Regions from separate parts of the Streptomyces ziwulingensis genome, predicted to be linked through region 1. Evidence: predicted binding sites of a transcription regulator. Region 1 holds the regulator's gene; each other region holds the start of a gene.
What was found. Region 1 encodes HrcA, which represses chaperone genes, less so after heat shock. Its sites were predicted from a motif close to TTNGCACTCNGNNNNNCNGAGTGCNAA; they were not measured.
Positions count from the first base shown of each region.

Region 2: a site for HrcA is predicted at 5,366-5,392, ahead of groES (co-chaperone GroES). Genes of this name have one in related genera too.
Region 3: a site for HrcA is predicted at 2,728-2,754, ahead of groL (chaperonin GroEL). Genes of this name have one in related genera too.

Region 1 is NZ_BAABIG010000026.1:179,712-189,981, reverse strand. It holds gene ABEB00_RS16475 (S41 family peptidase) at 1-1,653, opposite strand, end outside; gene ABEB00_RS16470 (hypothetical protein) at 1,699-2,226, opposite strand; gene ABEB00_RS16465 (16S rRNA (uracil(1498)-N(3))-methyltransferase) at 2,327-3,076, opposite strand; gene ABEB00_RS16460 (nitronate monooxygenase) at 3,073-4,158, opposite strand; gene dnaJ (molecular chaperone DnaJ) at 4,237-5,373, opposite strand; gene hrcA (heat-inducible transcriptional repressor HrcA) at 5,374-6,390, opposite strand; gene ABEB00_RS16445 (MBL fold metallo-hydrolase) at 6,553-7,281, shown strand; gene ABEB00_RS16440 (DUF3097 domain-containing protein) at 7,316-8,125, shown strand; gene hemW (radical SAM family heme chaperone HemW) at 8,199-9,431, opposite strand; gene ABEB00_RS16430 (SpoIIE family protein phosphatase) at 9,459-10,270, opposite strand, start outside.
Region 2 is NZ_BAABIG010000047.1:17,552-27,821, reverse strand. It holds gene ABEB00_RS22535 (response regulator transcription factor) at 1-259, opposite strand, end outside; gene ABEB00_RS22530 (WhiB family transcriptional regulator) at 639-998, shown strand; gene ABEB00_RS22525 (LysR family transcriptional regulator) at 1,056-1,952, opposite strand; gene ABEB00_RS22520 (SDR family NAD(P)-dependent oxidoreductase) at 2,126-2,899, shown strand; gene groL (chaperonin GroEL) at 3,169-4,794, opposite strand; gene groES (co-chaperone GroES) at 4,911-5,219, opposite strand; gene ABEB00_RS22505 (polysaccharide deacetylase family protein) at 5,459-6,187, opposite strand; gene ABEB00_RS22500 (polysaccharide deacetylase family protein) at 6,201-7,130, opposite strand; gene ABEB00_RS22495 (class I SAM-dependent methyltransferase) at 7,221-8,411, shown strand; gene ABEB00_RS22490 (hypothetical protein) at 8,389-8,784, opposite strand; gene ABEB00_RS22485 (RNA polymerase sigma factor) at 9,170-10,270, opposite strand, start outside.
Region 3 is NZ_BAABIG010000043.1:29,651-39,920, reverse strand. It holds gene ABEB00_RS21405 (NADH:flavin oxidoreductase) at 1-704, opposite strand, end outside; gene groL (chaperonin GroEL) at 976-2,601, opposite strand; gene ABEB00_RS21395 (cold-shock protein) at 3,000-3,203, opposite strand; gene ABEB00_RS21390 (MoaD/ThiS family protein) at 3,647-3,922, opposite strand; gene thrC (threonine synthase) at 3,974-5,317, opposite strand; SAM riboswitch class I at 5,336-5,482, opposite strand; gene ABEB00_RS21380 (glucosyl-3-phosphoglycerate synthase) at 5,637-6,581, shown strand; gene ABEB00_RS21375 (alpha,alpha-trehalose-phosphate synthase (UDP-forming)) at 6,659-8,062, shown strand; gene otsB (trehalose-phosphatase) at 8,215-9,063, opposite strand; gene ABEB00_RS21365 (DUF3263 domain-containing protein) at 9,127-9,396, opposite strand; gene ABEB00_RS21360 (ABC transporter substrate-binding protein) at 9,431-10,270, opposite strand, start outside.

The sequences.
Region 1 (10,270 bases):
GAGGTCGATCCGGGTGGTGGCGGCGGACTCGCCGTCGGGGGTCTCCTCCCGGTCGGGCGCCTCGAAGGGGCGGCCGTGGCGCTGCGGGCCGAACGGGGAGGGCGTGGTCGCGGCCAGCGTGATCAGGTGCGGGCGGGTGCCCTCGACGAAGCCCAGGTCGAAGACGTGCTCGTCGTAGACCGGGTCGAAGGAGCGGGCCGAGAGGAACGCCAGGTGCTTGCCGTCGAGGGTGAAGGCGGGGGCGTAGTCCTGGAAGCGCAGCGGGGTCGCCTCGGTGACCGAGAGGTCGGTGGTGTGGGCCAGCTTGAGCTGGGAGAGCGGGCGGGGGCCGGGGTGCGACCAGGCGAGCCAGGTGGAGTCGGGGGAGAAGACCAGCCCGGAGACGTCGCCGTCCTCGCTGCGGTCGATCTCCCGGACCTCACCGGTGGCGCGTTCCACCAGCAGGACGCGGCCGTCGTGGGAGGCGACCGCGGCGCGGCTGCCGTCGGGGGCCATGGCCAGGCCCAGTACCCGGCCGAGCCGCCCGGCCGCCAGGCGGCGCGGGGTGGCGCCGGGCAGCGAGCCGGTGGCGGGCGCGAACTCCAGGGCGTCCTCGCCCTCGGCGTCGGTCACCCACACCACCCAGCCCTCGCCGTCGGCGCGGAAGGTGCGCGGCAGCCGGGCCCGTATCCCCGGCTCGACGGCCAGCGCGCGGGCGGGCCCGGAGCGGTGGGTGACCCAGTGCACGCCGCCGCGCACGGCGACGGCGCTGCCCCGGGCGGTGTGGTCGGGGGCGGCGGAGCCGAACCAGCGGGAGGTGTTCACCGGATACGGCTGGAGGTCGGTCCGGGCTCCGCCGAGCCGCACGTCGAGCCGTCGCGGTTCGGCTCCGTCGAGGTCGTCGAGGAGCCACAGCTCGCCGGCGCTGGAGTAGACGATCCGGGTGCCGTCGGTGGCGGCCTGCCGGGCGTAGAAGCCGTCGAGGGGGGTGTGGCGGCGCAGGTCGGAGCCGTCGCCGAGGGAGGAGTACACGGCGCCCGTGTCCTCGTGGTCGGAGAGGAACGCGATCCGCTCCCCCACCCAGAACGGGTACTCGATGTTCCCGTCGAGGTCCTGGTGGAGCCGGACGAACTCGCCCCCGCCCTCGGGGTCGATCCACAGCTTGCCCGCCGTGCCGCCCCGGTACCGCTTCCACCAGGCGGCCTCGCGGCCCATCGGGGCGGAGAGCAGCACGGTGGACGGGCCGAAGGCGACGTCGCCGACGGGACCGTAGGGCAGGGTCTCGGCCGGGCCGCCGTCCAGCGGGACCGCGCGGGCCCAACTGCGGCGCAGGCTGGCCTGGCCGTGGGTGGTGAGGGCCAGCACCCGGCCGTCCGGGGTCCAGCCGCGCACCTGGGTGCGGTGACTCCCCCAGTGCGTCAGGCGCCGGGCCGGGCCGCCGTCGACCGGGGCGACGTGCACCTCGGGGGCGCCGTCGCGGGTGGAGGTCCAGGCGACGGTGGTGCCGTCCGGCGACAGGCGCGGGTGGGTCACGGGGGTGTTGTCGGCGCTGACCCGCCAGGCCCGCCCGCCGTCGAGGGGCGCGACCCACACGTCGTCCTCGGCGGTGAAGGCGGCCAACTCGCCGTGCAGGTGCGGGAACCGGAGGTAGGCAGAGGCTGCGGGCTGTGTCACCCCCTCAGCCTATGCAGGGCCGGGCGGGGCGGACAGGGGTTTGGATCACTTGCCCTCGGGCCAGCAGTCGGGCCGGGTCTGGCAGTAGACGGTCCTGGTGACCGTCACGGTGACGGTGGGTCCGGCCCCGTTCCCCGTGGGCCCGTTCGCCGTGGGGGCGTTGCCGGCCGGGGAGGGGGTGGCGTCGCAGTTCCCCAGGCCGTTCACACGGAAGCGTTCCTTGCCGTCGACCTTCACGGTGAGTTCGCCGCGTACGCAGGCGCCCTCCACGACGCGGGTGATCCGGCCGTCGACGGTGATGTCCCGCCCGTCGGCCGTCTCGCCCTCGCAGTCGACCGACGCCACGGTCTCCTCGCTCGCCGACGGGCTCGCACTGCGGTCGCCGCCGTCGTCGTCGTAGGACGCGGTGCAGGTGAGCCAGCGGACGTCCGTCTGCTGCCGCTCCAGTTCGCGGGTCACCGTCTGGTCGGTGGTGAGCGCCACCGTCGCGGTGTTGAGCCCGCCGGGCTCGCAGGCCGCGGCGGAACCGGCCGCGACGGCCACCAGCCCGGCCGCCAGCGCCCCGCGCCGCATCCGTCCACTCCGCAGGCTCCGCCTCCATGGCCCCATGACAGGCAGCCTCCCACCGCGCCGGGCGGGAGGGGAAGAGCGCGTACGGTCGTACGCCGGGCGGTCAGCCCCAGCGGCCCGTGCGCCCCAGCAGCAGGGCGGTCGCCGCGAGCCCGGCGGTGGAGGTGCGCAGCACGGTCGGGCCGAGGACGTACGGCCGGGCCCCGGCCCGCGCGAACGCGGCGAGTTCCTCCGGAGAGACGCCGCCCTCGGGGCCGACGACGAGCACGATGCGGCCGGTGGCGGGGAGTTCGGCGGCGGCCAGCGGGGTGTCGCCGCTCTCGTGGAGTACGGCGGCGAAGTCGGCCTCGGCGAGCAGCGCGGCGACCTGCCTGGTCGTCGCGGCGTCGGCGACCTCGGGGAAGCGGACCCGGCGGGACTGCTTGCCGGCCTCCCGGGCCGTGGCCCGCCACTTGGCCAGCGCCTTCAGGCCGCGCTCGCCCTGCCACCGCGTGATGCAGCGGGACGCCGCCCACGGCACGATCGCGTCCACGCCGACCTCGGTCATCGTCTCCACGGCGAGTTCGCCCCGGTCGCCCTTGGGGAGCGCCTGGACGACGGTGATACGGGGCTCGGGCCCGGGTTCCTCGCAGACGCTCTCCAGGTCCGTGACGACCAGGCGGTCCTTGCCCTCGGCGGCCTCGACGACGCCCTCGGCCCAGTGGCCGCGCCCGTCGGTGAGGACGACGTCCTCGCCGGGCCGCAGCCGCTTCACGGAGACGGCGTGCCGTCCCTCGGGGCCGTCCAGGACGTACCGGCCGCCGGGCAGGTCGGCGGGGCCGAGGGAGCCGACCACGAACACCGGCGCGGTCATCGGCCCGCACCTCCCGTCGCGTAGTCGGCCAACGCGCCTCCGGCGGCGGCGAGTTCGGCGACCAGTACCTCCACGAGCTGTCCGGCGGGCAGTTCGCGGGCCAGCCGGTGCCCCTGGCCCGCCCAGAGCGCCATGCCCTGCGGGTCGCCGGCCTGCGCCGCGGCCTTGCGCAGCGGCGCGGTGAGGTGGTGGACGTCCGGGTAGGCCGAGGGCGCGTACGGGCCGTGCTCGCGCAGGAAGCGGTTGAGCAGGCCGCGGGCCGGGCGGCCGGAGAAGGCGCGGGTCAGTTCGGTGCGGACGTGCAGCGGGTTGGTCAGCGCCGCCTTGTGCAGGGCGTGCGCGCCGGACTCGGCGGTGGGCAGGAAGGCGGTGCCGAGCTGGGCCGCGCTCGCGCCGGCCGCGAGGACCGCGGCGATCTGGCCGCCGCGCATCAGGCCGCCGGCCGCGATCACCGGCAGGGCGACCGCCTCGCGGACCTGGGCGAGCAGCGAGAGCAGTCCTATTCCGGCGCCGTCCCGCTCGGGGAGGTCGCGGTGGGTGCCCTGGTGGCCGCCGGCCTCCACGCCCTGCGCGATCACCGCGTCGGCGCCGCCCTGTTCGACGGCGCGGGCCTCCTCGGCGGTGGTGGCGGTGACCCAGACGAAGGTGCCGGCGCGGTGCAGGGCGTCGACCACCTCGCGGCCCGGCACACCGAAGTGGAAGGAGACCACCGGCACGGGGTTCTCCCGCAGCACGGCGAGTTTGGCCTCGAAGCCGTCGTCGCGGCCGCTGTCGGCGTCGCCCAGCTCCGTCTCGTACCAGGCGGCCTCGCCGGCCAACTGGTGGGCGTAGACGTCGATGGCCGCCGGGTCGGCGGTCTCCGGCTGCGGGAGGAAGAGGTTGACCCCGAAGGGGCGGGCCGTCAGGCTCCGCAGTTGCTTGATCTCCTGGTACATCCCGTCGGCCGTCTTGTACCCGGCGGCCAGGAAACCGAGACCGCCCGCGTCGCAGACGGCGGCGGCGAGCCGCGGCACGGAGACGCCGCCCGCCATGGGTGCCTGCACGATCGGATACGGGCAGAGATCGGTCAGCAGGGAGGACATGAGCGCATGTTGTCACGTCCTTCGGACAAGTCCGAATCGGGCGGACGGAGCCTCACGGGCCTGGCCCCGCCGCCCGGATCACCGGCCGTTGAACGCGTCCTTCAGCCGGGAGAACAGCCCCTGCTGCCCCGGCTGAAAGGTGCCCAGGGGGCGTTCCTCCCCGCGGAGCAGGGCGAGTTCGCGCAGCAGGCGTTCCTGTTCGGCGTCGAGCTTGCCCGGGGTCTGGACCTCGACGTGGACGATGAGGTCGCCCCGGCCGCCGCCGCGCAGGTGGGTGATGCCCCGGCCGTGCAGCGGGATCGACTGGCCGGACTGGGTGCCCGGACGGATGTCGACCTCCTCCATGCCGTCGAGGGTCTCCAGCGGCACCTTGGTGCCGAGGGCCGCCGCCGTCATCGGGAGGGTGACCGTGCAGTGCAGGTCGTCGCCGCGGCGCTGGAAGGTGGAGTGCGGCAGCTCGTGGATCTCGACGTAGAGGTCGCCGGCCGGACCGCCGCCGGGGCCGACCTCGCCCTCGCCGGCGAGCTGGATGCGGGTGCCGTTGTCGACACCGGCCGGGATCTTCACCGTCAGCGTGCGGCGGGAGCGGATCCGGCCGTCACCGGCGCACTCCGGGCACGGGGTCGGCACGACCGTGCCGAAGCCCTGGCACTGGGGGCACGGCCGCGAGGTCATGACCTGGCCCAGGAAGGACCGGGTGACCTGCGAGACCTCACCGCGGCCGCGGCACATGTCACAGGTCTGCGCGGAGGTGCCGGGGGCCGCGCCCTCGCCGTTGCAGGTGTTGCAGACGACCGCGGTGTCGACCTGGATGTCCTTGGTCGTACCGAAGGCGGCCTCGTCCAGCTCCACCTCGATACGGATCATCGCGTCCTGGCCGCGCCGGGTGCGCGAGCGGGGCCCGCGCTGCGACGCCGTACCGAAGAACGCGTCCATGATGTCCGAGAAGTTCCCGAAGCCGCCCGCGGCGCCGAAACCGCCGGCCCCGCCGCCCGACTGGGAGAGCGGGTCGCCGCCGAGGTCGTAGACCTGCTTCTTCTGCGGGTCCGACAACACCTCGTAAGCGGCGTTGATCTCCTTGAACCGCTCCTGGGTCTTCGGATCGGGGTTGACGTCCGGGTGCAGCTCGCGTGCGAGCCGCCGGAAGGCCTTCTTGATCTCTTCCTGCGACGCGTCGCGGCGCACGCCGAGAACGGCGTAGTAGTCCGTGGCCACTTAAGACTCCGCCAGGATCTGTCCGACGTACCGTGCCACTGCGCGTACCGCTCCCATCGTTCCCGGGTAGTCCATGCGGGTCGGTCCGACCACGCCGAGCTTGGCAACCGCCTCGCCGCCCGAACCGTAGCCCACCGACACGACGGACGTGGAGTTGAGTCCCTCATGGGCGTTCTCATGACCGATTCGCACGGTCACGCCCGCGTCTTTCGCCTCGCCGAGCAGCTTGAGGAGCACGACCTGCTCCTCCAATGCCTCCAGCACCGGTCTGATCACCAGCGGGAAGTCGTGGCCGAACCGGGTCAGGTTGGAGGTGCCGCCGATCATCAGCCGCTCCTCGTTCTCCTCGACCAGGGTCTCCAGCAGGGTGGAGAGGACCGTCGAGACCGTACCCCGGTCCTCCGCCTCGAATGCCTCCGGGAGGTCCTCGACGAGCGGCGGCACGTCGGTGAACCGGCGGCCCGCGACCCGGCTGTTGAGCCGCGCCCGCAGGTCCGCCAGGGACATCTCGCCGAACGGCGCCGGGCAGTCCACCATGCGCTGCTCGACCCGCCCGGTGTCCGTGATCAGCACGAGCATCAGGCGCGCGGGCGCGAGCTTGAGCAGCTCGACGTGGCGCACGGTCGAGCGGGTCAGCGACGGGTACTGCACGACGGCGACCTGCCGGGTGAGCTGCGCGAGCAGCCGCACCGTACGGGCCACGACGTCGTCGAGGTCGACGGCGCCCTCCAGGAAGTTCTGGATGGCGCGCCGCTCGGGGGCCGTCATCGGCTTGACCCCGGCCAGCTTGTCGACGAAGAGCCGGTAGCCCTTGTCGGTGGGGATGCGCCCGGCGCTGGTGTGCGGCTGGGCGATGAACCCCTCCTCCTCCAGCGCCGCCATGTCGTTGCGCACGGTGGCCGGGGAGACGCCGAGGCTGTGCCGCTCGGTGAGGGCCTTGGAGCCGACGGGCTCCTCGGTGCCGACGTAGTCCTGGACGATGGCGCGCAGCACCTGAAGCCTTCGCTCGCTGAGCATCGCGCACACCTCCGATCGCCGTCCGCCGGTACCTGTCCTGGCACTCTGCTCGGGTGAGTGCCAGACTTCCCCGGCCCAGTGTACGGCCGTGGGGTACACCCACGGCAAGGCCCGGCCCGAGCCGCCGTTCCCGGGGGTCCGCGCAACGCTAGCGTCGCCGTCATGACGGTGACTTGGGAAGAGCTGGGATGGGAGCGGCTGGCGGCCGGGGTGGGGCGGCGGCGGCTGCCCGGGTGGGACTGCACGGTGGGGCTCGTGGTGGGCGCGGGCGCCGCGCTGCTGATCGACGCCGGGTCGAGCCTCGGCGAGGGGGCGCGGCTGCGGGCCGAGGCGCGGCGGCTCGCCGGTCACCGTGTGACGCATCTCGCGCTGACCCATCCGCACTTCGATCACGTCTTCGGCGCCGCGGCCTTCGCGGGGGTGGAGGTGTACGGCGCGGTGGGCGTGGACACGGTGCTGGCCGGCGGTGGCGCGGAGGCGCTGCGGGCGCAGGCGGTGGCCGACGGCCTCGACCCGCGGCGGGCCGGGGAGGCGGCCGACGCCCTGCCGCCCGTGCCGCACCAGGTGTGCGGCGAGTGGACCCTCGACCTGGGCGGCGGCCGGCAGGTGCTGCTGGCCGACATCGGCCCCGGACACACCGCCCACGACCTCGCCGTACTGGTGCCGGGCGCGCCCGAGGTGGTCTTCTGCGGTGACCTGGTGGAGGAGTCGGGGGACCCGCAGGCGGGCCCGGACGCGGCGCCGTCCCACTGGCCGGCCGCCCTGGACCGGCTCCTCGACCTGGGCGGCGCGGACGCGCGGTACGTGCCGGGCCACGGAGCGGTGGTGGACGCGGCGTTCGTCCGGGCCCAGCGGGACGCGCTGGCCGCCCGCTTCGGCGTGTCGCGCTGATCGCGCCCGCCGCACTCCTCGTATCGTCATCAGAATGCGCCAGTACTCCGTCGATCTGACCCCGCCGTGGAAGAAGCCGCAGCCCGTGCCGGAGGTCCCGGCCGAGCCCGGCCTGGTGGTCGAGGAACCCGGGACCGGCTTCTGCGGCGCGGTGACCGGCTGCGAGGCGGGCACGGTGACCCTGGAGGACCGGTTCGGCAAACGCCGGGTCTTCCCCATGGAGCCGCGCGGCTTCCTGCTGGAGGGCCGCGCGGTGACGCTGGTACGGCCGCCCTCGGGTCCGGTACGGCCCACCCGTACGGCGTCCGGTTCGGTCGCCGTGCCCGGCGCCCGCGCGCGGGTGGCGCGGGCCGGCCGCATCTACGTCGAGGGCCGCCACGACGCCGAGCTGGTCGAGCGGGTGTGGGGCGACGACCTGCGTATCGAGGGCGTGGTCGTGGAGTACCTGGAGGGCGTGGACGACCTCCCGGGCATCGTCGAGGAGTTCGCCCCGGGCCCGGACGCGCGGCTGGGCGTCCTGGTCGACCACCTGGTGCCCGGCAGCAAGGAGTGGCGCATCGCCGAGGCGGTGACCAGCGAGCACGCGCTGGTCGTCGGCCACCCCTACATCGACATCTGGGAGGCGGTGAAACCGTCCTCCGTGGGCATCGCCGGCTGGCCCCGGGTACCGCGCGGCCAGGACTGGAAGACGGGCGTGTGCCGCGCCCTGTCCTGGCCGCAGAACACGGGCGCCGCCTGGCAGCACATCCTGGGGCGGGTCCACTCGTACAAGGACCTGGAGCCGGAGCTGCTGGGGCGGGTGGAGGAGCTGATCGACTTCGTCACGGTCAGCGGTGCGGCCTGACAGCCCCGCACGCGACGGACCCACCGGGTCGGGGGCCGCACCGGCGATTCCTGGGCCGCACCGCGCCGGGTGATCAGTCCACCAGGTCCCGGACCACCGCGTCCGCCAGGAGGCGGCCGCGCAGGGTGAGGGCCGCGTGGCCCGCCTCGTACGGGGCCGGCTGGAGCAGGCCGTCGGAGAGGGCCCGGCGGGAGGCGGCGAGGCCGGTCTCGTGGAGGAGGGTGAGGGGGGCGCCCTCGCGCAGGCGCAGTTCCAGCAGGATGCGCTCGACCCGGCGGTCCTCGTCGGTCAGCAGTTCCCGTCCGGCGCCGGGGGACCGTCCCGCCGCCAGTGCCGCCGCGTAGGCGCCCGGGTGCTTCACGTTCCACCAGCGGACGCCGCCGACGTGGCTGTGGGCGCCGGGGCCCGCGCCCCACCAGTCGGCGCCGCGCCAGTACAGCTCGTTGTGGAGGCAGCGCCCGGCGTCGGAGGTGGCCCAGTTGGACACCTCGTACCAGTCGAAGCCGGCCGCCGACAGCGTCTCCTCGGCGATCAGGTACCGGTCGGCGTGCACGTCGTCGTCGGTCATCGGGACCTCGCCGCGCCGGATCCGCCGGGCGAGCTGCGTGCCCTCCTCGACGATCAGCGCGTACGCCGAGACGTGGTCCGGGCCGGCGCCGAGCGCGGCGTCCAGGGAGGCCCGCCAGTCGTCGTCGGACTCACCGGGGGTGCCGTAGATCAGGTCGAGGTTGACGTGGTCGAAGCCGGCCGCGCGCGCCTCGGCGACGCAGGCTTCCGGGCGTCCCGGGGTGTGGGTGCGGTCCAGCACCCTGAGGACGTGCTGCCGCGCGCTCTGCATACCGAAGGAGATCCGGTTGAAGCCGCCCTCGCGGAGAGTGGCGAGGTAGGCCGGGTCGACGGACTCCGGGTTGGCCTCCGTGGTCACCTCCGCGTCCGCCGCGAGGCCGAACTCGTCACGGATCGCCGCCAGCATCCGTACCAGGTCGGCGGCGGGCAGCAGGGTGGGCGTACCGCCGCCCACGAAGACCGTGCGGACCTCGCGGGGATCGTCGCCGAGCACCTTGCGGGCGAGGCGGACCTCGTCGGTGAGCGTCTCGGCGTAGTTGTCGCGGGAGGCGAGGACGCCGCCGGTGCCGCGCAGCTCGGTGGCGGTGTACGTGTTGAAGTCGCAGTAGCCGCAGCGGGTCGCGCAGTACGGGACGTGCAGATAGAAGCCGAGAGGGCGGCTCACGGCCCCGGCGAGCGCGGACGCGGGCAGCGCGCCGTCGGCGGGGACGGGCTCGCCGTCGGGGAGTGCGGAGGGCATGGGCTCCATTGTCCCGCACCGCGCGCCCTACTCGGCCTGGAGCACCAGCAGCGCCATGTCGTCCTCCAGGGGCCGGTCCCCGAACGCGTGCACCAGCCGCCGGATGCGTTCGGCGATCAGCCCGGCGCCCAGCCCCGCGCAGCCCGCCAGCGCGGTGGCCAGGCCGTCGGCGTCGTCGAACTGGCGGGAGCCGCTGCGGCGCTCGGTGACCCCGTCCGTGACGCAGAGCAGGCTGTCACCGGGGCGGATGTCGAAGGTGTCGATGAGATACGTCTCGTCCTCCACGACGCCGAGGAGCGTCTGCGGACGCGCGACGGTACGGACGTCCCCGTCGGGCGTGAGGAGCAGCGGCAGCGGATGTCCGGCCGAGGCGAGGGTGCAGCGCACGCCCCGGTCGTGCGGCACCAGCTCGCCGAAGAGCAGCGACAGGAAGCGCGTCTGCGGGCCGTCGCCCGGGGCAACCGGCCGGCCGCCCACGGCCACCAGCGCGCGGGCGGCGGCGTCCGCGGCCTCGGTGGCGTCGTCCAGGAGGAGCTGGTTGAGGCGGTCCAGGACGTCGGCGACGCCGTAGCCCTCGCGGGCGAGCAGCCGGAGCCAGGGGCGGGCCAGGCCGATGACGACGGCGGCCTCGGGGCCCTTGCCCTGGACGTCGCCGACGGCGAAGCACCAGCGGCCGTCGCCGGCCGGGAAGAGGTCGTAGAAGTCGCCGCTGGGGCCGCCCTTGTCGCAGGGCTCGTAGACGAGCGCGCTGCGCATGCCGGGGATCTCGGCGACGGCCCCGGGCAGCAGGCCACGCTGGAGGACGGCGCTGATGGTGGCCTGGCGGGCGTACTGGCGGG
Region 2 (10,270 bases), on a different contig from region 1:
GGTCCTCGGCGACCGTGAGCATGATGATGCGCGCGCCGGGGTCGGCGGACAGCAGCCGCCGGACGGTCTCGACACCGCCCAGACCGGGCATGCGCACGTCCATCAGAATCAGGTCCGAACGGTCGGCACCCCAGCGGCGGAGGACTTCCTCGCCGTTGGCGGCCGTCGTCACACGCTCCACGCCGGGCACGGTCGCGACCGCGCGGCGGAGCGCCTCTCGGGCAAGCGGGGAGTCGTCGCAGACAAGGACGGAAGTCATGACCGTCCTCCGCAGCTAAAGCGCGTCACCTTGAGCCTCCAGGCTGGTACGGAATCGTCACCCTGTGCGGTCGACCGTTCGGACGCTCCCGAGCGCCTGTTCCTTCAACCGCCTCCGCCTTCTCAACGATGGTCACTCGAAAGAGTTACGGGGCCGAGTGTCGCCTTCGGCACTCTACGTGAGGGGGCGGACACGGTGCAGTCACGCGCTGGGGACCCACCGCCTTTCCTCGAAACTCGTGCCCCATTTAGCCCTTTTTCTTCCACTTTGCTGGTGTCTGAGGCTAGATTCGCAATGAGTCATATTTTCATCTCCTTAGATCGTAGTTGTACGGTCGTGGATACTCGATCCACCCATAGCGGTTGCAAGGGGTCACGCAATGGCAGATTTCTCCCGCCTTCCCGGTCCGAACGCGGACCTGTGGGACTGGCAGCTCCTGGCCGCGTGCCGCGGGGTGGACAGCTCGCTCTTCTTCCATCCGGAGGGCGAGCGCGGTGCGGCCCGCAGCGCGCGCGAGACCTCGGCCAAGGAGGTCTGCATGAGGTGCCCGGTCCGCGCGGAGTGCGCGGCGCACGCGCTGGCGGTGCGCGAGCCGTACGGCGTGTGGGGCGGACTGACCGAGGACGAACGCGAAGAACTGATGGGGCGGGCGCGCAACCGGCTGGTGTCGGCATCGGCGCCGGCGCCGGGACCGCCGTCGGCGTCGGCGTCCGGCGGGGATGCCGCCTCGAACACCTGAAGGAACGTTTCTCCCGATCCGGGGTGCCGGAGAGGCCCCGAGTCCGGGGCGCGGCCGTCAGCGGCCCGCGGCCCGCTCCAGTTCGTCCAGGGTGGCCGCCACGGCCGGCACCTGGGCCAGGTCGGGCAGGGTGAGCGCGACGATCTCCCGCCGCACCGCCGGTTCCAGCCGTACCGTACGGGCGCCCCGCGGGCGTACCGACTCGACCGCGAGCTGCGGGAGCACGGCGACGCCGAGACCCGCGCCGACCAGGCCGACCACCGCCGGGTAGTCGTCGGTGGCGAAGTCGATGCGGGGAGAGAAACCGGCCGCCTGGCAGACCTCGACCAGTTGACCGCGACAGCGCGGGCAGCCCGCGATCCAGGGTTCCCCGGCCAGTTCGCCGATGGCGACGGACGCCGCGCCCGCGAGGGGGTGCCGCTCCGGGACCAGCGCCACCAGCCGGTCGTCCAGCAGCGGGCGGACGACCAGGTCGTCCCACTCGGCAGCGCCCACCGCGCCCTCGTAGCGGAAGCTGAGCGCCACGTCGCAGTCGCCCTCGCGCAGCAGGTCGACGGAGTTCGGCGGTTCGGCCTCCTCCAGGGAGACCCGGGTGCCGGGGTGGGCGGCGCGCAGCGCGGCCAGAGCGGTCGGGACCAGCGTGGAGCTGCCGCTGGGGAAGGAGACCAGGCGGACCCGCCCGGCGCGCAGCCCGGCGATGGCGGCGACCTCCTCCTCGGCGGCGGTGAGCCCGGCGATGATCCCGGCGGCGTGCCGGGTCAGCGCCTCGCCGGCCTGGGTCAGCCGCATCTCCCGCCCGGTACGCACGAGCAGGGGGGTGCCGACGGAGGTTTCCAGCGCCTTCATCTGCTGGCTGACGGCCGGCTGGGTGCAGCCCAGTTCGCGCCCCGCCGCGGAGAAGGAACCGGTGGCGGCGACGGCGCGCAGCACACGGAGATGACGAGCCTCGATCACACCACCGAGGATAAGCGCCGCTTTGACCGGACCGCGAATCCCACGTCACCGCTTTGACCGGACGGGCACATGCGGTGCGTTTGCGCGCGAGATCGCGCCCGGTGAGGTGCGGGCGGGGGGACGACCGGGTCGGCGACCCGGACCAACCCGGTCCGGGTCACTAACCTTGCGTCATGACAACGGCATTGATTACGGGATCGACGGCGGGCATCGGCGCCGCGTTCGCCCGGCGGCTGGCGGCCGACGGGCACGACCTGGTCCTGGTCGCCCGCGACACCAAGCGACTGCGCGAACAGGCGACCGAACTGCACGACCGGCACGGCATCGAGGCCAAGGTACTGACGGCCGACCTCGCCGAGGACGACGGCATCGAGGCGGTGGCCGCCCGGCTGGGCGATCCCAAGAACCCCGTCGACCTGCTGATCAACAACGCCGGCTTCGGCAACAAGGGACGCTTCCTCGACGTGCCGATGGCCGACGAGCTGCGGATGCTCAAGGTGCACTGCGAGGCGGTGCTGCGGCTGACGTCGGCGGCGACGCACGTGATGCGGGAGCGGGGCCGCGGCGGCGTGGTCAACGTGGCCTCGGTCGCGGCCTTCGTCCCGCGCGGCACGTACGGCGCCTCCAAGGCGTGGGTCGTGCAGTTCACCCAGGGCGTGGCGAAGGACCTGGCCGGCAGCGGGGTACGCCTGATGGCGCTGGCCCCGGGTTTCGTGCGCACCGAGTTCCACGAGCGCGCCGGGATGGGCACGGACAACATCCCGAACTGGATGTGGCTGGACGCCGACAAGCTGGTCGCGGCCGCCCTGGACGACCTGGCCCGCGGCAAGTCCCTGTCGATCCCCGACCCCCGCTACAAGGCCCTGATGGGCGCGGCGAAACTGGTGCCTCGCGGCATGCTGGGCGGCATCAGCTCCCGCACGGGGCGCAAGTACGGGCCGAGGTAGCGAGCGGGGCACCTGCGAGGCGGCCGGGCCGCACCCCTGCGCGCCGCCGCGTCTCCTCGGCCCGGGTGCGGCCATGGCCACCGCCGGCGCCCACGGACCCGTACCGCCGGACCGACGGGGCCGGGAGCGCCCGGTGGGGCAGCGCCCGCCGGTGCCTGCCGCAGATCACTCCGCAGCTCACCGGCCGTGGACCTGCCCCCTACGACGACGGTGCCCGGCACCCCCAAGGGGGTACCGGGCACCGGCCGGAGGCGGGGAGGTGCGGAGCCTCAGTGCGAGTGGCCGTGGCTGTGGCCGCCGGCCGCCGGCTCTTCCTCTTCCTTCTTCTCGACGACCAGGGTCTCGGTCGTCAGGAGGAGGGAGGCGATGGAGGCGGCGTTCTCTAGGGCGGAGCGGGTGACCTTCACCGGGTCGATGACGCCGGCCTTGACCAGGTCGCCGTACTCGCCGGTGGCGGCGTTGAAGCCCTGGCCCTTGTCCAGCTCGGCGACCTTGGAGGTGATGACGTAACCCTCCAGGCCGGCGTTCTCGGCGATCCAGCGCAGCGGCTCGACGGCGGCCTTGCGGACGACCGCGACACCGGTGGCCTCGTCGCCGGTCTTGCCGAGGTTGCCCTCCAGCACCTTGACGGCGTGGACCAGCGCGGAGCCGCCACCGGAGACGATGCCCTCCTCGACCGCGGCGCGGGTCGCGGAGATGGCGTCCTCCAGACGGTGCTTGCGCTCCTTCAGCTCCACCTCGGTGGCGGCGCCGACCTTGATCACGCACACGCCGCCGGCCAGCTTCGCGAGGCGCTCCTGGAGCTTCTCGCGGTCCCAGTCGGAGTCGGTGGACTCGATCTCGGCCTTGATCTGGTTGATGCGGCCCTCGACGTCCGCCTTCTCACCGGCACCGTCGACGATCGTGGTGTCGTCCTTGGTGACGGTGACGCGGCGGGCGGAGCCGAGCACGTCCAGACCGACCTGGTCGAGCTTGAGGCCGACCTCCTCGGAGATGACCGTGGCGCCGGTGAGCGCGGCCATGTCCTGGAGCATCGACTTGCGGCGGTCGCCGAAGCCCGGGGCCTTCACCGCGACGGCGTTGAAGGTGCCGCGGATCTTGTTCACGACGAGGGTGGAGAGCGCCTCGCCCTCCAGGTCCTCGGCGATGATCAGCAGCGGCTTGGAGGCGTTGGCCTGGATGACCTTCTCCAGCAGCGGCAGCAGCTCGCCGATGGAGGAGATCTTGCCCTGGTTGATGAGGATGTAGGGGTCCTCGAGGACGGCCTCCATGCGCTCCTGGTCCGTCACGAAGTACGGCGACAGGTAGCCCTTGTCGAAGGCCATGCCCTCGGTGAAGTCCAGCTCAAGACCGAAGGTGTTGGACTCCTCGACGGTGATGACACCGTCCTTGCCGACCTTGTCCATCGCCTCGGCGATCAGCTCGCCGACCTGGCTGTCCTGGGCGGACAGACCGGCGACGGCGGCGATGTCGGACTTCTCGTCGATCGGGCGCGCGGTCGCGAGGAGTTCCTCGGACACAGCGGCGACGGCCGCGTCGATGCCCTTCTTCAGCAGCGCCGGGGAGGCACCCGCGGCGACGTTCTTCAGGCCCTCGCGGACCAGCGCCTGGGCCAGCACGGTGGCGGTGGTCGTACCGTCACCCGCGATGTCGTTGGTCTTGGTCGCCACCTCCTTCACGAGCTGGGCGCCGAGGTTCTCGTACGGGTCCTCGATCTCGACCTCGCGGGCGATCGTGACACCGTCGTTGGTGATGGTGGGGGCGCCGAACTTCTTGTCGATGACGACGTTGCGGCCCTTGGGGCCGATCGTCACCTTCACCGTGTCAGCGAGCTTGTTGACGCCGCGCTCAAGGGCGCGACGGGCGTCCTCGTCGAACTTCAGGATCTTCGCCATGGGAGCGTGAGCCCTCTTCCAGGTTCTGGGTTAACGACAGCTACGCCCCTGGCGCCCGGCTTCATGGTGGTGGCGGGGGCCAGGGGCGCAGCTCAAAGCAGTGTGCTTCGGGTGAATTACTTCTCGATGATCGCGAGCACGTCGCGAGCCGAGAGGACGAGGTACTCCTCGCCGTTGTACTTCACCTCGGTGCCGCCGTACTTGCTGTACAGCACGACGTCGCCGACGGAGACGTCGAGCGGAAGACGGTTACCGTCCTCGAAGCGGCCCGGACCCACGGCCAGGACGACGCCTTCCTGGGGCTTCTCCTTCGCGGTGTCCGGGATGACCAGGCCTGAGGCCGTGGTCTGCTCGGCGTCGAGCGGCTGGACCACAATGCGGTCCTCAAGCGGCTTGATGGCAACCTTGGAGCTGGCGGTCGTCACGTTCCGACCTCCCCCTTCGGTGTTCTCACGGGGTTGACTGTCTGAGGTGGCGACCAGGTGGATCCGTCGTCGCGGGTGCCGGACCTGCCCGTCGCTGTGTTGGCACTCTCCAGTGGTGAGTGCCAGAACTGAGACTATGACTGCGATTAGCACTCGGTCAAGCGGAGTGCCAATGCCAACGGCGCGTCGGAGTCATTTCGTCCGTGCCGCCGAGGTGGACACCTGGGTGCGCACCGGGTTCAGAGGTAGTCCTCCAGGCGTCCCACCCGCAGTCCCCGCTCCTCGATCTCGCGCAGCAGGCGCTCCGTGCGGGCGGTCAGGGAGCGGTCCGCCGGGCGGTCCGGGTCCACGGCGATGATGTCGCCGGGGCGGAGGCGGCGCTCGCCCCGGGTGTAGGTCAGGACCCCGGCGGCGTCCGGGGCGGCGCGCCACAGGACGACCGCCCCGATGCCGCACGCCGCGGCGGCCCGCAGGGTCGTCGTGTCGTACCTGCCGTAGGGCGGGCGCAGGAGGCGGGGGCGGACGCCGAAGCGGGAGCGGAGCTTGCGCTGCTGGCCGCAGATCTCGGCGCGCTGGCCGGCGGGCGGCAGGCCGCGCAGGGCGGGGTGGTCGAGGGTGTGGTTCTGCAGGCTCGCGCCGACCGCGCGGAGCCGGGCGAAGTGCCCGTACGCCGGGCCCGCGACCTGGTCGGTGAGGAACATGGTGACCGGCAGCCGCCGGGCGCGGACCAGTTCGACGAAGCCGGGATCGCGTTCGACGCCGTCGTCGTAGGTGAGGAAGACGACCGGGTCGCGGGTGCGGACGTGGTCCACGACGGGCGGCAGCGGGCCCGGCGGCGCCCCGGCCCCCGCCGGTGCGGCGGGAGGGGCCGGCGCGGCGCAGCCGGTGAGCAGCGCGGCCGCCAGGGCGGCGGCCCCGGCCCACCGGACCCGGCCGCTCCTGCTCCCGTCCCCGCTCCCGCTCTTCACAGGTGGTCCTCCTTCACAGGTAGTCCTCCAGGCGGGCCACCGCGTAGCCCTCCGCGGTGACCTTGTCGAGGAAGCTGCGGACCATGTCGGGCATGGTGCCCGGCCAGTCTTCCCGGCCGCGGAAATGAGTGAGGACGATGTCGCCGCGGTGGATCTCGCGGTCCCACTCGCGGTAGTCCCAGCGGTCGGCGAATACCTCCTCGTTCCAGATCGGGACGTGGGTGATCCCGCAGCTCCGGGCGGCGAGCAGGGTGTCCTCGTTGTAATTGCCGAAGGGCGGGCGGAAGAGGACGGGGCGGGTGCCGTAGCGCTCGCGGATCACCTGCTGCATGCCGCAGATCTCGCGTTTCTGGGCGGCGTACGACAGTCCGGGCAGGTACGGGTGGTTCAGGGTGTGGTTGTTGAGGGTGACCCCGCGGGCCTGCATCTTCTTGAAGTAGGCGTAGTCGTCCTTCACCAGGTAGTCGCTGAGGAAGGCGGTGTAGGGGACCTTCAGGTCGCTCATCATCCGCAGGAAGGCGGGGTCCTTCTCGTCGCCGTCGTCGATGGTGAGGAAGACGATCTTCTCCTCGGTGGGGACGGTGGTGAAGACCGGCGGGAGGCCGCGTTCGGCGTGGTCGTCGACCTCGAAGCCGTCGCGCGTGGTGATCTCGGGCTTCTTCGCGGGCGGCGGCGGGGCCGTCAGCGGAACCCGTCTCAGGCCCCAGCGCTTCGCGGCGGCGACGCGCGCCGTGTGGGCCGCGCGCAGCCCGGCGGCGTAGGCGTCCAGCGCGCGGGCCGCGGGCACCTGGAGCTGCTGGCCGCCCGCGGGCTCCACCTCGGAGGAGGCCCGCGCGCAGCCCGGCCCGAGGGCGGCGACGGCGAGCAGGGCCAGACCGCCCCGCACGCGCGCCCTGCGGGATCGAAACACCCGACTTTTGTCATTTTGTACTACTACTCGCATGGGGCCGGATCTTCGCAGCCCCCGGCCCGGGAACCCGGCCCGACACCACGCCGGGGGCACACCGTCCACCGACTGGCCGACAATGATCCGGTGAACGACCTCGACGCCCTCCTCACCCCCGAAGGCCGCGCCCTCCTCGACGAGGTGCGTGCCACCGACCCGGCGCACGAGCTGGCGGTCGCCACCCGACTGCGCCGTACGCACCCCGCCGCGCTGGTGTCGGCGGCGCTCGGCCAGGCGCACCTGCGGCAGCGGGCGGTGGCGAAGTTCGGCGCCGAGGACGCCGGCCGGATGTTCTTCACGCCCGCCGGGGTCGAGCAGTCGACGCGGGCGAGCGTGGCGGCGTACCGGGCGGGGCGGCTGCGGGAACTGGGCGTGGGCTCGGTCGCCGACCTGTGCGGCGGGATCGGCGGGGACGCCATCGCGCTGGCGCGGGCCGGCATCCGGGTGCTGGCCGTGGACCGGGACCCGGCGGCGGTCACGGCGGCCCGCGCCAACGCCGACGCGCTCGGGCTGGCCGGCCTGATCGAGGTGCGGGAGGCCGATGTGACGGAGGTGGACACGGCCGGGTACGACGCCGTGTTCGTCGATCCCGCGCGGCGCGGCGGACGCGGGCGGATCTTCGACCCGGAGGCGTACTCGCCGCCGCTGTCGTGGGCCGTCGGCGCGGCCCGTACGGCCGCGCTGGCCGCCGCGCTGAAGGTGGCGCCCGGCATCCCGCACGAGGCGGTGCCCGCCGACGCCGAGGCCGAGTGGATCTCCGACGGCGGGGACGTCAAGGAGGCGGTGCTGTGGTTCGGCACCACGCCGGGGGCGGTGCGGGCGACGCTGCTGCCGGGGCCGCGCACGCTGCTCTCCCGGTCGCTGCCCGACCCGGAGGTCCGCCCGCCCGGCCGCTTCCTCTACGAACCGGACGGCGCCGTCGTCCGCGCCCATCTGGTCTCCGAGGTCGCCGACCAGGTCGGCGGCGGGCTCCTGGACGCCACCATCGCCTACGTCACGGCGGACGCGCTGCGGCCGACGCCGTACGCCACCGCGTACGAGATCACCGACGTGCTGCCCTTCAACGTCAAGAAGCTGAAGGCGCTGCTGCGCGAGCGCGGGGTCGGGGTGCTGACCGTGAAGAAGCGGGGGTCGGCGGTCGAGCCGGAGGAGCTGCGGAAGAAGGTCAAGCCGCGGGGGCCGCACTCGGCCACCGTCTTCATGACCCGGGTCGCGGGGGCGCCGACCATGCTCGTCGGCGCCCCCGCGGCCCCGGCTACCGGCGGTGGACCGTCCTGACGGAGTCCAGGTGCGGGTCGGCGCCGAGGGGACAGGACCGGGGGGCCGTGGCCTCTTGGCCGTCCCCGGCCGACAGCGCGGAGCGGGCACCGGCCCTCGCGCCACCGGCGGGGGCCGGCTGCGCGCCGTCGTGGTACGGGTAGTACGTGAACTGCGTGCCGCTGGCGCTGATCGACGCGCCGGCCGTGTTCAGCGCCGTCACCGTCACCGCGCCGGTGTCGCCGAACGCGATCGCCGCGTGGGTGCCGGCGGACTCGCGCAGCAGGTAGCTCTTGGTCTCACTGGACAGGGCCGGGCGCGAGGTCCACAGCACGGGGCCGTAGGCGAGGCCGACCTGGCTCGGCACCGTCCACCAGAACCTGGCCAGGGACACCGACAGGGCGGCGTCGGTGCTGCCCTTGATCGCGTAGTACGCGTACCGCGCCGGCCACCTGGAGAGCCGGTCCGCCGTGTTGATCCGTCTGGGGACGTGGCCGAGGGTGCGGAGCTGGGCGGCGAGCGCCGCGGCGCGGCGGCGTGAACAGTCTCATATTGTCGACCCGCCACGGATCGGAGGACATCGATGTCGGTGTCGATGTCATGAGGAAGTGCCGCCGCGCGGTCCGGGTCGGTGCCGTTCCCCCCGTCGACCGACCGCACAGCCGTACCGACCGCACAGCCGTTCCGCAGCGGCCGGGTCACTGTAGGGGCCGGTGGGGCACGAGGGACACGGGACCGGTCCGGTCCGATCATCGGGTGAACAGTGCGCCACCGGCGGGTTACGCGCCGCACTCCCGCGCCCGCGCGAGGAGCAGTTCCCGCTCGCGGGTGTTCCGGGCCAGCTCCGCCGCGCGCCCGAACTCCGCGCGGGCCTCCGGTGTACGCCCGAGGCGGGCCAGCAGGTCGCCGCGGACACTGGGCAGCAGGTGGTAGCCGCGCAGGGCGGGACCGGCGGCCAGGGCGTCCACGATCTCCAGCGCGGCCCCGGGACCCTCGGCCATGGAGACGGCGACCGCGCGGTTCAGCTCCACCACCGGGGAGGGGGCGCGGGCCGCGAGCAGCCCGTAGAGGGTGGCGATCCGCGGCCAGTCGGTCTCCTCGTAGGCGTACGCGTGCGCGTGGCAGGCGGCGATCGCGGCCTGGAGGAGGTACCGGCCCGGGGCGCCGGCCGCCGCGGTGCCGGCGCGGTCGAGGGCGGTGAAACCGCGGCCGACGAGCATGCGGTTCCAGCGGCGGCGGTCCTGGTCCTTCAGGAGGACCGGCGCGCCGTCCGGGCCGGTGCGGGCGGCGGTCCGGGACGCCTGGAACTCCAGCAGGGCGGTCAGGCCGTGCACCTCAGGTTCCCTCGGCATCAGGGCGGACAGCACCCGGGCCAGGCGCAGGGCGTCCTCGCACAGGCCCGGGCGCAGCAGGTCGTCGCCCGCGGTGGCGGCGTAACCCTCGTTGAAGATCAGGTAGATGACGTCGAGGACGGAACCGAGGCGGGCCTCGCGGTCCGGGCCGTACGGCACCTCGAAGGGGATGTTCCGGGCGGCGAGGGTCCGTTTGGCCCGTACCAGGCGCTGCGCGACGGTCGGCTCGGGCACCAGGAAGGCGCGGGCGATCTCGGCCGTGGTGAGGCCGCCGAGCAGGCGCAGGGTGAGGGCGACGCGGGCCGCCGCGGAGAGCACGGGGTGGCAGGCGGTGAAGACGAGCCGGAGCAGGTCGTCGTCGATGTCGTCGGGGCCGGCCGGCTCCACCGGCTCCACCGCCTCCGGCAGGGCCCGGCCGATCTCCGCCAGCTTGCGGGCGTAGTTCTCCCGGCGGCGGACCAGGTCGACGGCGCGGTGCCGGGCGGTGGCCGTGAGCCAGGCGCCCGGGTTGTCGGGCACTCCGTCCCC
Region 3 (10,270 bases), on a different contig from region 1:
CGGAAGATGACGGGGAACTCGGCGGAGACCTTCTCCCGCACCGCGGCCACGATCTCCGCGGCGAACTTCGTACGGGCCACGGGGTCGCCGCCGTAGGCGTCGTCGCGGCGGTTGGTGCCGGCCCACAGGAACTGGTCCACGAGGTAGCCGTGGGCGCCGTGGATCTCCACGCCGTCGAACCCGATGCGCTCGGCGTCGGCGGCGGCCTGGGCGAACGCGGCGACGACGTCGTCGATGTCGCCCTGGGTCATCGCCTTCGCACTCGGCTCGTCCTGGCCGAGGCGCAGGCCGGAGGGGCCGACCGAGGGGGCGTCGGGGAACGGGTCCTGCCCGTCCTCGCGCACCGTCCCGATGTGCCAGAGCTGCGGCACGATGGTGCCGCCCGCCGCGTGCACCGCGTCGGCGGCCTTCGCCCAGCCCGCGAGCTGCTCCTCGCCGTGGAACCGCGGCACGCGGTCGCTCTGCCCGGCGGAGGGATGACCGACGTACGTCCCCTCCGTCACGATCAGTCCGACCCCGGCGGCGGCCCGGCGCGCGTAGTACGACACCACGTCCTCACCCGGGACACCGCCCGGCGAGAACATACGGGTCATCGGCGCCATCGCGATGCGGTTCGGCACGGTGAGGCCGTTGAGCGCGATCGGACGGGAGAGGATCTCGGCGGCGCGGGAGGCGGCGGTGGCCTCGGGGGAGGTGCTGGTCACGTGGGGGGCTCCTCGGCGGTTCGGCGGTCCGGTGGTACCGGGCAGTATGTGCACACGCATACACCCTCCCCAACCCCCCTGCCCGACACCCGATTCCGACCCCCGGGCAACCGTGACCCGGGTCACACCCCCGCGCGTCCCCTCTCGGCCCCTCTCGGCCCGGCGGTCCGGCGGTCCGGCGGTCCGGGAAACGCCCGAGGGCGGCACCCCCGGCCTCGGCCAGGGGTGCCGCCCTCGGATACACGGGACGGTCGATCAACCCGGAGGTCGATCAGAAGTCCATGTCACCGCCCGGCATGCCGCCCGGAGCGCCCGCCGCGGCGGCCTTCTCCGGCTTGTCGGCGATGACGGCCTCGGTGGTGAGGAACAGCGCGGCGATGGAGGCCGCGTTCTGCAGGGCGGAACGCGTCACCTTCGCCGGGTCGATGATGCCCTCGGCGATCATGTCGACGTACTCACCGGTCGCGGCGTTGAGGCCGTGGCCGACGGTGAGGTTGCGGACCTTCTCCACCACGACGCCGCCTTCGAGACCACCGTTGACGGCGATCTGCTTCAGCGGAGCCTCCAGCGCGAGCTTCACGGCGTTGGCGCCGGTCGCCTCGTCACCGGTGAGCTCCAGCTTCTCGAAGACCTGGGTGGCCTGGAGCAGGGCCACGCCGCCACCGGCGACGATGCCCTCCTCGACGGCCGCCTTCGCGTTGCGAACGGCGTCCTCGATGCGGTGCTTGCGCTCCTTGAGCTCCACCTCGGTGGCGGCGCCGGCCTTGATGACGGCCACGCCGCCGGCCAGCTTCGCCAGTCGCTCCTGGAGCTTCTCGCGGTCGTAGTCCGAGTCGCTGTTCTCGATCTCGGCACGGATCTGGTTGACCCGGCCCGCGACCTGGTCGGCGGAGCCGGCACCGTCGACGATGGTGGTCTCGTCCTTGGTGATGACGACCTTGCGCGCCTTGCCCAGCAGGTCGATCGAGGCGTTCTCCAGCTTGAGACCGACCTCCTCGGAGATGACCTCGCCGCCCGTGAGGATGGCGATGTCACCGAGCATGGCCTTGCGGCGGTCGCCGAAGCCCGGAGCCTTGACGGCGACGGACTTGAAGGTGCCGCGGATCTTGTTGACGACCAGGGTCGACAGGGCCTCGCCCTCGACGTCCTCGGCGATGATCAGCAGCGGCTTGCCCGACTGCATGACCTTCTCCAGGAGCGGGAGCAGGTCCTTGACGTTGGAGACCTTGGAGTTGGCGATCAGGATGTACGGGTCGTCGAGGACGGCCTCCATACGCTCCATGTCGGTGGCGAAGTACGCCGAGATGTAGCCCTTGTCGAAGCGCATACCCTCGGTGAGTTCCAGCTCCAGACCGAAGGTCTGGGACTCCTCGACGGTGATGACGCCTTCCTTGCCGACCTTGTCCATGGCCTCGGCGATCAGCTCGCCGATCTGGGTGTCGGCGGCGGAGATGGAGGCCGTGGAGGCGATCTGCTCCTTGGTCTCGACGTCCTTCGCCTGCTCCAGCAGGGCGGCGGAGACGGCCTCGACGGCCTTCTCGATACCGCGCTTGAGGGCCATCGGGTTGGCGCCGGCGGCTACGTTGCGCAGGCCCTCCTTGACCAGGGCCTGGGCGAGCACGGTCGCCGTGGTCGTACCGTCGCCGGCGACGTCGTCCGTCTTCTTGGCGACTTCCTTGACCAGCTCGGCGCCGATCTTCTCGTACGGGTCCTCGAGCTCGATCTCCTTGGCGATGGAGACGCCGTCGTTGGTGATCGTGGGCGCGCCCCACTTCTTCTCGAGGACGACGTTGCGGCCCTTCGGGCCGAGCGTCACCTTCACGGCGTCCGCGAGCTGGTTCATGCCGCGCTCGAGGCCGCGCCGCGCCTCCTCGTCGAACGCGATGATCTTGGCCATGTGAAGTGGTCCCTCCAGGACTGGGGGTGATTCCTTCGGACCGCGCCCGCGCCCGCGACGGACGGCTCACCGGCCTGTGGGTTCCTTCCCCACCCGGCCTGTGGGCCTCACCGACCCGGTCCTTCGTTGTCACTCTCACCATCAGAGTGCTAACGCCAATGATTAGCACTCGCCCCCTGCGAGTGCAAGCGCCTCCCCCGGATCGGGCCCCCGCTCAGCCACCCGCGAACAGGCTCGCGGACCGCCCCGGCCGGGCTCCCGGACGCCCCCGGGGCGTCCCGGGACGTCCCGGGACGTCCCGGGACGTCCCGGGATCCGGGCATGCCGAAGGGCCCGTGCCCCGGATCGAGGCGCGGGCCCTTCGGAGAAAGACCGTTCGCTGCGGGTGGTCGCGCGTATCAGGCAGAGACGCGGACCATGTCGGCCTGCGGGCCCTTCTGGCCCTGCGAGATCTCGAACTCGACCCGCTGGCCTTCTTCAAGGGTGCGGTAGCCGTCCATCTGGATCGCGCTGTAGTGGACGAAAACATCCGCACCACCGTCGACCGCGATGAAGCCGTACCCCTTCTCCGCGTTGAACCACTTGACGGTGCCCTGAGCCATGCCTAACTCCCCTATTACTGGCCCTTGCACAGACCCGCACTTCGCGGATCCGGGTCAGACCTCGCCCTCTCCGGAACGGTCGGGGCGTGCGCCGGAACGCGTCGACCGCGGCTGAATGTATCTGTCCAACTGCCGTCTGCAACAGGTCACCCGGACGAGAAATCTGGACGGGAGAGGTCCGTAATCTGCCAGGAATTCGTGAAGATTCAGGGCAAGTCGGGCCACATAAAGGGAACAAGAGGCGCGAAAGGGGCTCACACTTTGGCTACATCTTGTCGGGTGTACGGCAGAAATTCAGTGATTCCGGCCTTGCGATCATCGACGCGTTCCCCAACTGTACCCCGCTCAACCACATGGAATTGCCCCCTCCGCTTCGCTTGCGGAGGGGGCAATTCCGAAAACCGGGCGCGCGTGCGATTACCGCCGGTAATCGCCCGGACGGGTCAGCCGCCGGCGACGGCCGGGATGATGGAGACGCCGGCCCCGTCGGGGGTCGGGGTGTCCAGGCCCTGCTCGAAGCGGACGTCGTCGTCGTTGACGTACACGTTGACGAAGCGACGGAGCTTGCCCTGGTCGTCCAGGACGCGGGCGGCGATGCCGGTGTGGTTCTTCTCCAGGTCGGTGATGACCTCGGAGAGGGTCGAACCCTCGGCGCTCACCTCGGCGGTGCCGCCCGTGTAGGTGCGCAGGATGGTGGGGATGCGGACGGTGACGCTCACGTGGAGACCTCCGGTCGGGTGGGGTGTCTGGGGGTGCGGGGCGCTCGACCGCTACGCGAGACCGGCCTCGCGGAACGAGTCGAGGTTCGGGCGGATCGTCGCGGTCAGCCCGGTGCCCGCCACCGCGTCCAGGGTCTTGAGGCCGTCACCGGTGTTCAGGACGACGGTGGTGAGCGCCGGGTCCAGCAGACCGGCCTCGATGAGCTTCTTCGTGACACCCACCGTCACCCCGCCCGCGGTCTCCGCGAAGATGCCCTCGGTCCGCGCCAGCAGCTTGATCGCGTCGACGACCTGCTCGTCGGTGACGTCCTCCACCGCGCCGCCGGTGCGGCGGGCGATGTCCAGGACGTAGGGGCCGTCGGCCGGGTTGCCGATCGCCAGCGACTTGGCGATGGTGTCCGGCTTCTGGGGGCGCACCACGTCGTGCCCCGCCTTGTAGGCGGTGGAGACCGGCGAGCAGCCCTCGGCCTGGGCGCCGAAGATCTTGTACGGCTTGTCCTCGACGAGCCCCAGCTCGATCAGTTCCCGCAGCCCCTTGTCGATCTTGGTGAGCTGGGAGCCGGACGCGATCGGCACCACGAGCTGGTCCGGGAGCCGCCAGCCGAGCTGCTCGCAGATCTCGTACGCCAGGGTCTTGGAGCCCTCGGCGTAGTACGGCCGCAGGTTGACGTTGACGAAGCCCCAGCCCTCGCCGGCCGGGTCGCCGATCAGCTCGGAGCAGAAGCGGTTCACGTCGTCGTAGTTGCCCTCGATGCCGACCAGCTCGCCGCCGTAGACCGCGGCCATGACGATCTTGCCCTGCTCCAGGTCGTGCGGGATGAACACGCAGGAGCGGAAGCCGGCCCGGGCGGCGGCGGCGCCGACGGCGCCGGCCAGGTTGCCGGTGGAGGAGCAGGACAGGGTGGTGAAGCCGAAGGCGCGGGCGGCCTCCAGGGCCTGGGCGACGACGCGGTCCTTGAAGGAGTGCGTCGGGTTGCCGGAGTCGTCCTTGACGAACAGCTTGCCGGCCTCGACGCCCAGCTCACGGGCGAGGTTGTCGGCCGCGACGAGCTTGGTCCAGCCCGGGTTGATGTTGGGCTTGTCCGCCACGTCGGCCGGGACCGGCAGCAGCGGGGCGTAGCGCCAGATGTTCGCGGAACCCGCCTCGATCCGCCGGCGCAGCTCCTCGGTGTCGTACGAGGAGTAGTCGTAGGCGATCTCCAGCGGGCCGAAACACTCCTCGCAGGCGAAGACCGGGCCGAGCGGGACGCGGTGCCCGCACTCGCGGCAGGACAGCGCGGCGGCGGGGCCCAGGTCTACGGGGGAGGCGGTGGGGGCGTGGAGGGTGTCCGCGGCGTCTGCGGTGTCCGTGGTGTTCGCGTTGCCCGTGGTGTTCGCGACAGTCTGCACAGCCATGTGAGGCGAGGCCCTTTCTCCTCATCTTCCCCACGACGCGTTTCGTCGTGAGACGGATTTGGCACCTTCCCGAGCCGGGAGCCTCGCCACGTCAACGTGACAAGACCGGCTGGAGGGTTGCCGGGGCTTCATCGGGCCGTGTCCCTCTGCCCCTCTGGATGAGCTGTATGTGGTTGTGGTGGGCGTCGACCCCGACATGCGATGGTCACGCCTGTTGTTCAAGACTGTAACCGAAGGCCCTGACAGTGGAGACAGTCGTCCGATGCGCGAGATGGATCACATGTGGGTCACCGTGGTCCGCTCAGGGAGGAGGCAGACGGTGCTGGAAGAAGTCGAGCGCTGGCTCAGCGCACGCTCCTGGTCCGTGACCGACCGCCCGCTGCACCAGGTCATGGCGGCCAAACGGGCCACCGGGCAGTCGGTCAGCGTGGTGCTGCCCGCCCTGAACGAGGAGGCGACCGTCGGCGACATCGTCGCGGTCCTGCGCCACGATCTGATGCGGCGGGTCCCGCTGGTCGACGAGATCGTCGTGGTCGACTCCGGCTCGACCGACCGCACCTCCGAGGTGGCCGCGGCGGCGGGCGCCCGGGTCGTCCACCGCGACGTGATACTCCCGCGCCTGCCCGCCGTCCCCGGCAAGGGCGAGGTGCTGTGGCGCTCCCTGCTGGTCACCAGCGGTGACATCGTCTGCTTCATCGACTCGGACCTGCGCGAGTTCTCCTCGGACTTCGTCACCGGGATCGTCGGCCCGCTGCTGACCGAACCGGACGTGGACCTCGTCAAGGCCATGTACGACCGGCCGCTGGCCGGTGCGACCGGGCAGGGCGGCCGGGTCACCGAGCTGATGGCCCGCCCGCTGCTGAACATGCACTGGCCGCGGCTGGCCGGTTTCGTGCAGCCGCTGGGCGGCGAGTACGCGGCCCGCCGCTCGCTCCTGGAGCGGCTGCCCTTCCCGGTCGGTTACGGGGTGGAGCTGGGGATGCTGGTGGACGCGCTGCACCTGGTGGGCCTCGACGCGCTCGCCCAGGTCGACGTCGGCGTGCGCAAGCACCGGCACCAGGACGGACAGGCGCTGGGCCGGATGGCCGCCGCGATCTACCGCACCGCGCAGCTCCGGCTGGCCCGGGGCCATCTGATCCGGCCCTCCCTGACCCAGTTCGAGCGCGGTACGGACGGTTTCGTGCCGCACACCTTCCCGGTGGACACCGAGGAGCGGCCGCCGATGCGGGAGATCACCGAGTACGCGCGGCGGAAGGTGGCGTGAGCGGTGTGCCGCACGCGCCGGCCGCGCCCGGCAGAACGCACGTTTGAGCTGGTCGTGGCCGGGCTAGAGTGAGGCGTATGGCTTCCACGTTCGGTGCTGCTCAGGTGCTGGTGGCCTCCAATCGGGGCCCCGTCTCGTACGAGGTCCGTGAGGACGGTTCGCTGCACGCGAAACGGGGCGGGGGCGGGCTCGTCTCCGGCCTGTCGGCGATCGGGCCGGACGCGGACGCGCTGTGGGTCTGCTCGGCGCTCTCCGACGGCGACCGGGAGGCGGTGCGGCGCGGGGTCGGCGAGGACGGCGTGCGGATGCTGGACGTCCCGGCCGACGTGCACGCCGACGCGTACAACGGCATCGCCAACTCCGTGCTGTGGTTCGTGCACCACATGCTGTACCAGACGCCGCTGGAGCCCGTCTTCGACGCCGAGTTCCGCCGGCAGTGGGCGTCGTACGAGGCGTTCAACCGGGCCTTCGCCGAGGCGCTGGCCGAGGAGGCCGCCGAGGGCGCGGTCGCGATCGTGCAGGACTACCACCTGACGCTGGTGCCGGGCATGCTCCGCGAGCTGCGCCCGGACCTCAGGATCGGCCACTTCTCGCACACGCCGTGGGCGCCGGTGGAGTACTTCCGGATGCTCCCCGACGACATCGCCGAGCAGGTGCTGCGCGGCATGCTGGGCGCCGACCGGCTCGGTTTCCTCACCCGCCGCTGGGCGGACGCGTTCACCGGGTGCTGCAAGGCGCTGGTGGGCGGGCTCGGCGACACCCGGATCGGGGTGCACGGTCTCGGCGCGGACGCGGACTTCCTGCGCCGGCGGTCGCACGAGGCCGACGTCGACGAGCGGATGGCGGCGCTGCGCGAGCAGATCGGCTCGGGGCCGGACGGAAACCTCCGCCGCACCGTGGTCCGGGTGGACCGGACCGAGCTGTCCAAGAACATCGTGCGCGGGCTGCTGGCCTACCGGCAGTTGCTCGCGGACCGGCCCGAGTGGCACGAGAAGGTCGTCCACGTCGCCTTCGCCTACCCGTCCCGGCAGGACCTCGCGGTCTACCGGGACTACACGGCCGAGGTCCAGCGGGTGGCCGACGAGATCAACACGGAGTACGGGACGGACGGCTGGACGCCGGTCGTCCTGCACGTCCAGGACGACTTCGCCCGCTCGCTGGCGGCGTACCGGCTGGCCGACGTGGCGCTGGTCAACCCGATCCGGGACGGGATGAACCTGGTCGCCAAGGAGGTGCCGGTCGTCTCCGACGCGGGCTGCGCGCTGGTGCTCTCCCGGGAGGCCGGGGCGTTCGAGGAACTGGGCGAGGACGCGATCGTCGTCAACCCGTACGACGTGACGCGGACCGCCGAGGCGCTCCACGAGGCGCTGGTGATGCCGGCCGGCGAGCGCGTCGAGCGCGCGAAGCGGCTGGCCGCGGCGGCGACGGCGCTGCCGCCGGCCCGCTGGTTCCTGGAGCAGTTGGAGGCGCTGCGGGGCTGAGCCGCACCCGGCCCCGGGCGGCCCGCCGCACCTCACCCCTCCTGGACGGGCGGGCAGTGGCCGGTGTCGCCAGGAAAGGACATGTCTGTGACAAGGCGGGGGACCGGCCGTGACGTCGTCCGCCGCAGGTCCGGTCCCCGCTCGGTCGCGGCTCAGGTCAGGTGTCGCGCCAGGGCGTGGAGCAGGGCCACCACCCCCGCCGGACCGTCCACCTCCACGTCGGCGCGCTCCTTGAGCTGCGGGCTGACCTCGTCGCCGCCGCTGCAGACGAGGAGGCCGGGGGTGCCGGTGACGCGGAGCTTCTCCACGGCGGTGTAGGCGGGGAGGTCGCCGAGGTCGTCGCCCCCGTAGAGGACCGCGCGGGCGCCGGTCTCGGTGACGAACTTCTCCAGGGCGACGCCCTTGTCCATGCCGGGCGGGCGCAGCTCCAGGACCAGCCGGCCGGGCTCGACGATCAGGCCGCTCTCGGTGGCGAGGCCGGTGAGCGGGGCGCGCAGCGCGTCGAAGGCGGCCTGCGGGTCGGCGGCGCGGCGGGTGTGGACGGCGACGGCGTGCCCCTTGTCCTCCACCCACGCGCCCTCGACCGGCCGGAGGATCTCCGGCAGCGCGGCGCGGGCGGCGGCGACGCCGGGGTGCGGATCGGGGGTGGTGACGCGGCCGGTGGCGGCGTCCCAGCGCTCGGCGCCGTAGTGGCCGAGGACGACCAGGTGGTCCAGTCCGGCGGCGCCCGCGAAGCCGCCGTAGGCCACGGCGACCTCGGCCGGCCGGCCGGTGACGACCGCGACGGCGGCCACCTTCGGCGCGAGCGCGGCGAGCGCGGCCAGGGCGCCGGGGTGCGCCCGGGCCTGCTCCGGGTCGGCGACGATCGGCGCGAGGGTGCCGTCGAAGTCCAGCGCGATCACGGTGTCGCCGGGGTGTGCGAGTAGCGCCCGGAGTCCCTCGCGGCCCTGCGGGGTCGCCGGTTCGGGGAGGTCCGTCGCGTGTGTGTCTGGGCTGCCCATACGGCGAACCTATCCCGGCGGGCCGGGGTCCACGCCTGCCCCGCCCGCCCGGTCCGGTGCCGCTCAGCGCTCCGTGCGGCGGGCCTCGCGCACCCGGCGCAGCCGGTTCACCGTCACCGGGTCGGCCGCGAGGGCCCGCGCGTCGTCCAGCAGGGCGTTGAGGAGCTGGTAGTAGCGGACGGGCGCGAGGCCCAGTTCCTCGCGGATCGCCCGTTCCTTGGCGCCGGGACCGGTGAAGCCGCGGCCCTCCAGCGCGAGGATGCTCCGCTCCCGTGCCCCCAGCCCCTGTCCCTGCCCCTGCCCCTGCCGGTGGGACCGCCGCTCGTCGTCCATCCCCGCACCGTAACCCCCGGTACCGACAGGGGACCTATCCGGCCGAGGCGGCGTTCTCCGCCCGCAGCGCCGTGGACTGGAGCTGGGCGAGGACCGTCTCCGGGTCGTCGCCGGGGGCGACCGCCCGGCCGATGCGCTTCTTGAGCTGCGCGGCGACCGCGGCCCAGGAGGTCTCGCCGACCGGGTACAGCTCGGAGAGCGGCATCTGGTCCAGGAACGGCTTGAGGTCCTTGTCCTGCTCGGCGGCGCCCATCGTCCCGGAGGCGGAGGTGGTGACCGGCAGCAGGTCGTAGCGGCGGGAGAAGTCGAGCACGTTCTCGTCGTCGTAGACGAAGTCGAGGAAGTCGCCGACCGCCTCCTGGTGGCCGTTCTTCTTGAACGCCGTCATCCAGTCGGCGACCCCCAGCGTGGAGCGGCTCTGCCCGTCCACGCCCGGGGTCGGCACCATGCCGAACTTCACGCCCTTCTTCTCGGCCGCCTTCATCAGGGACGGGTGGCCGTTGAGCATGCCTACGTCACCGGCGGTGAAGGCGGCGAAGGCGGCCGCCCGGTTGAGCTTGCCGGGCGCGACCGGGCCGGTCAGCTCCTTGCCGACCAGTTCGTCCTTGAGCCAGGTGAAGGTGTCGACGTTCCGCGCGGAGTCCAGGCCGTAGGTGCCGACCGTGTCGAGGTAGCCGCCACCGCCGCTGAGCAGCCACTGCATGGTCTCCGCCTGCGCCTCCTCGGGGCCGAGCGGCAGGGCGTACGGGTACTTCACGCCCTGTGCCTTCAGCGCCCGGGCGGCCTCGGCGAGGTCCTCCCAGCTCTCCGGCGGGGTGATCCCGGCCTTGGCGAAGAGGGTCTTGTTGTAGAACAGCACGCGCGTGGAGGCCGC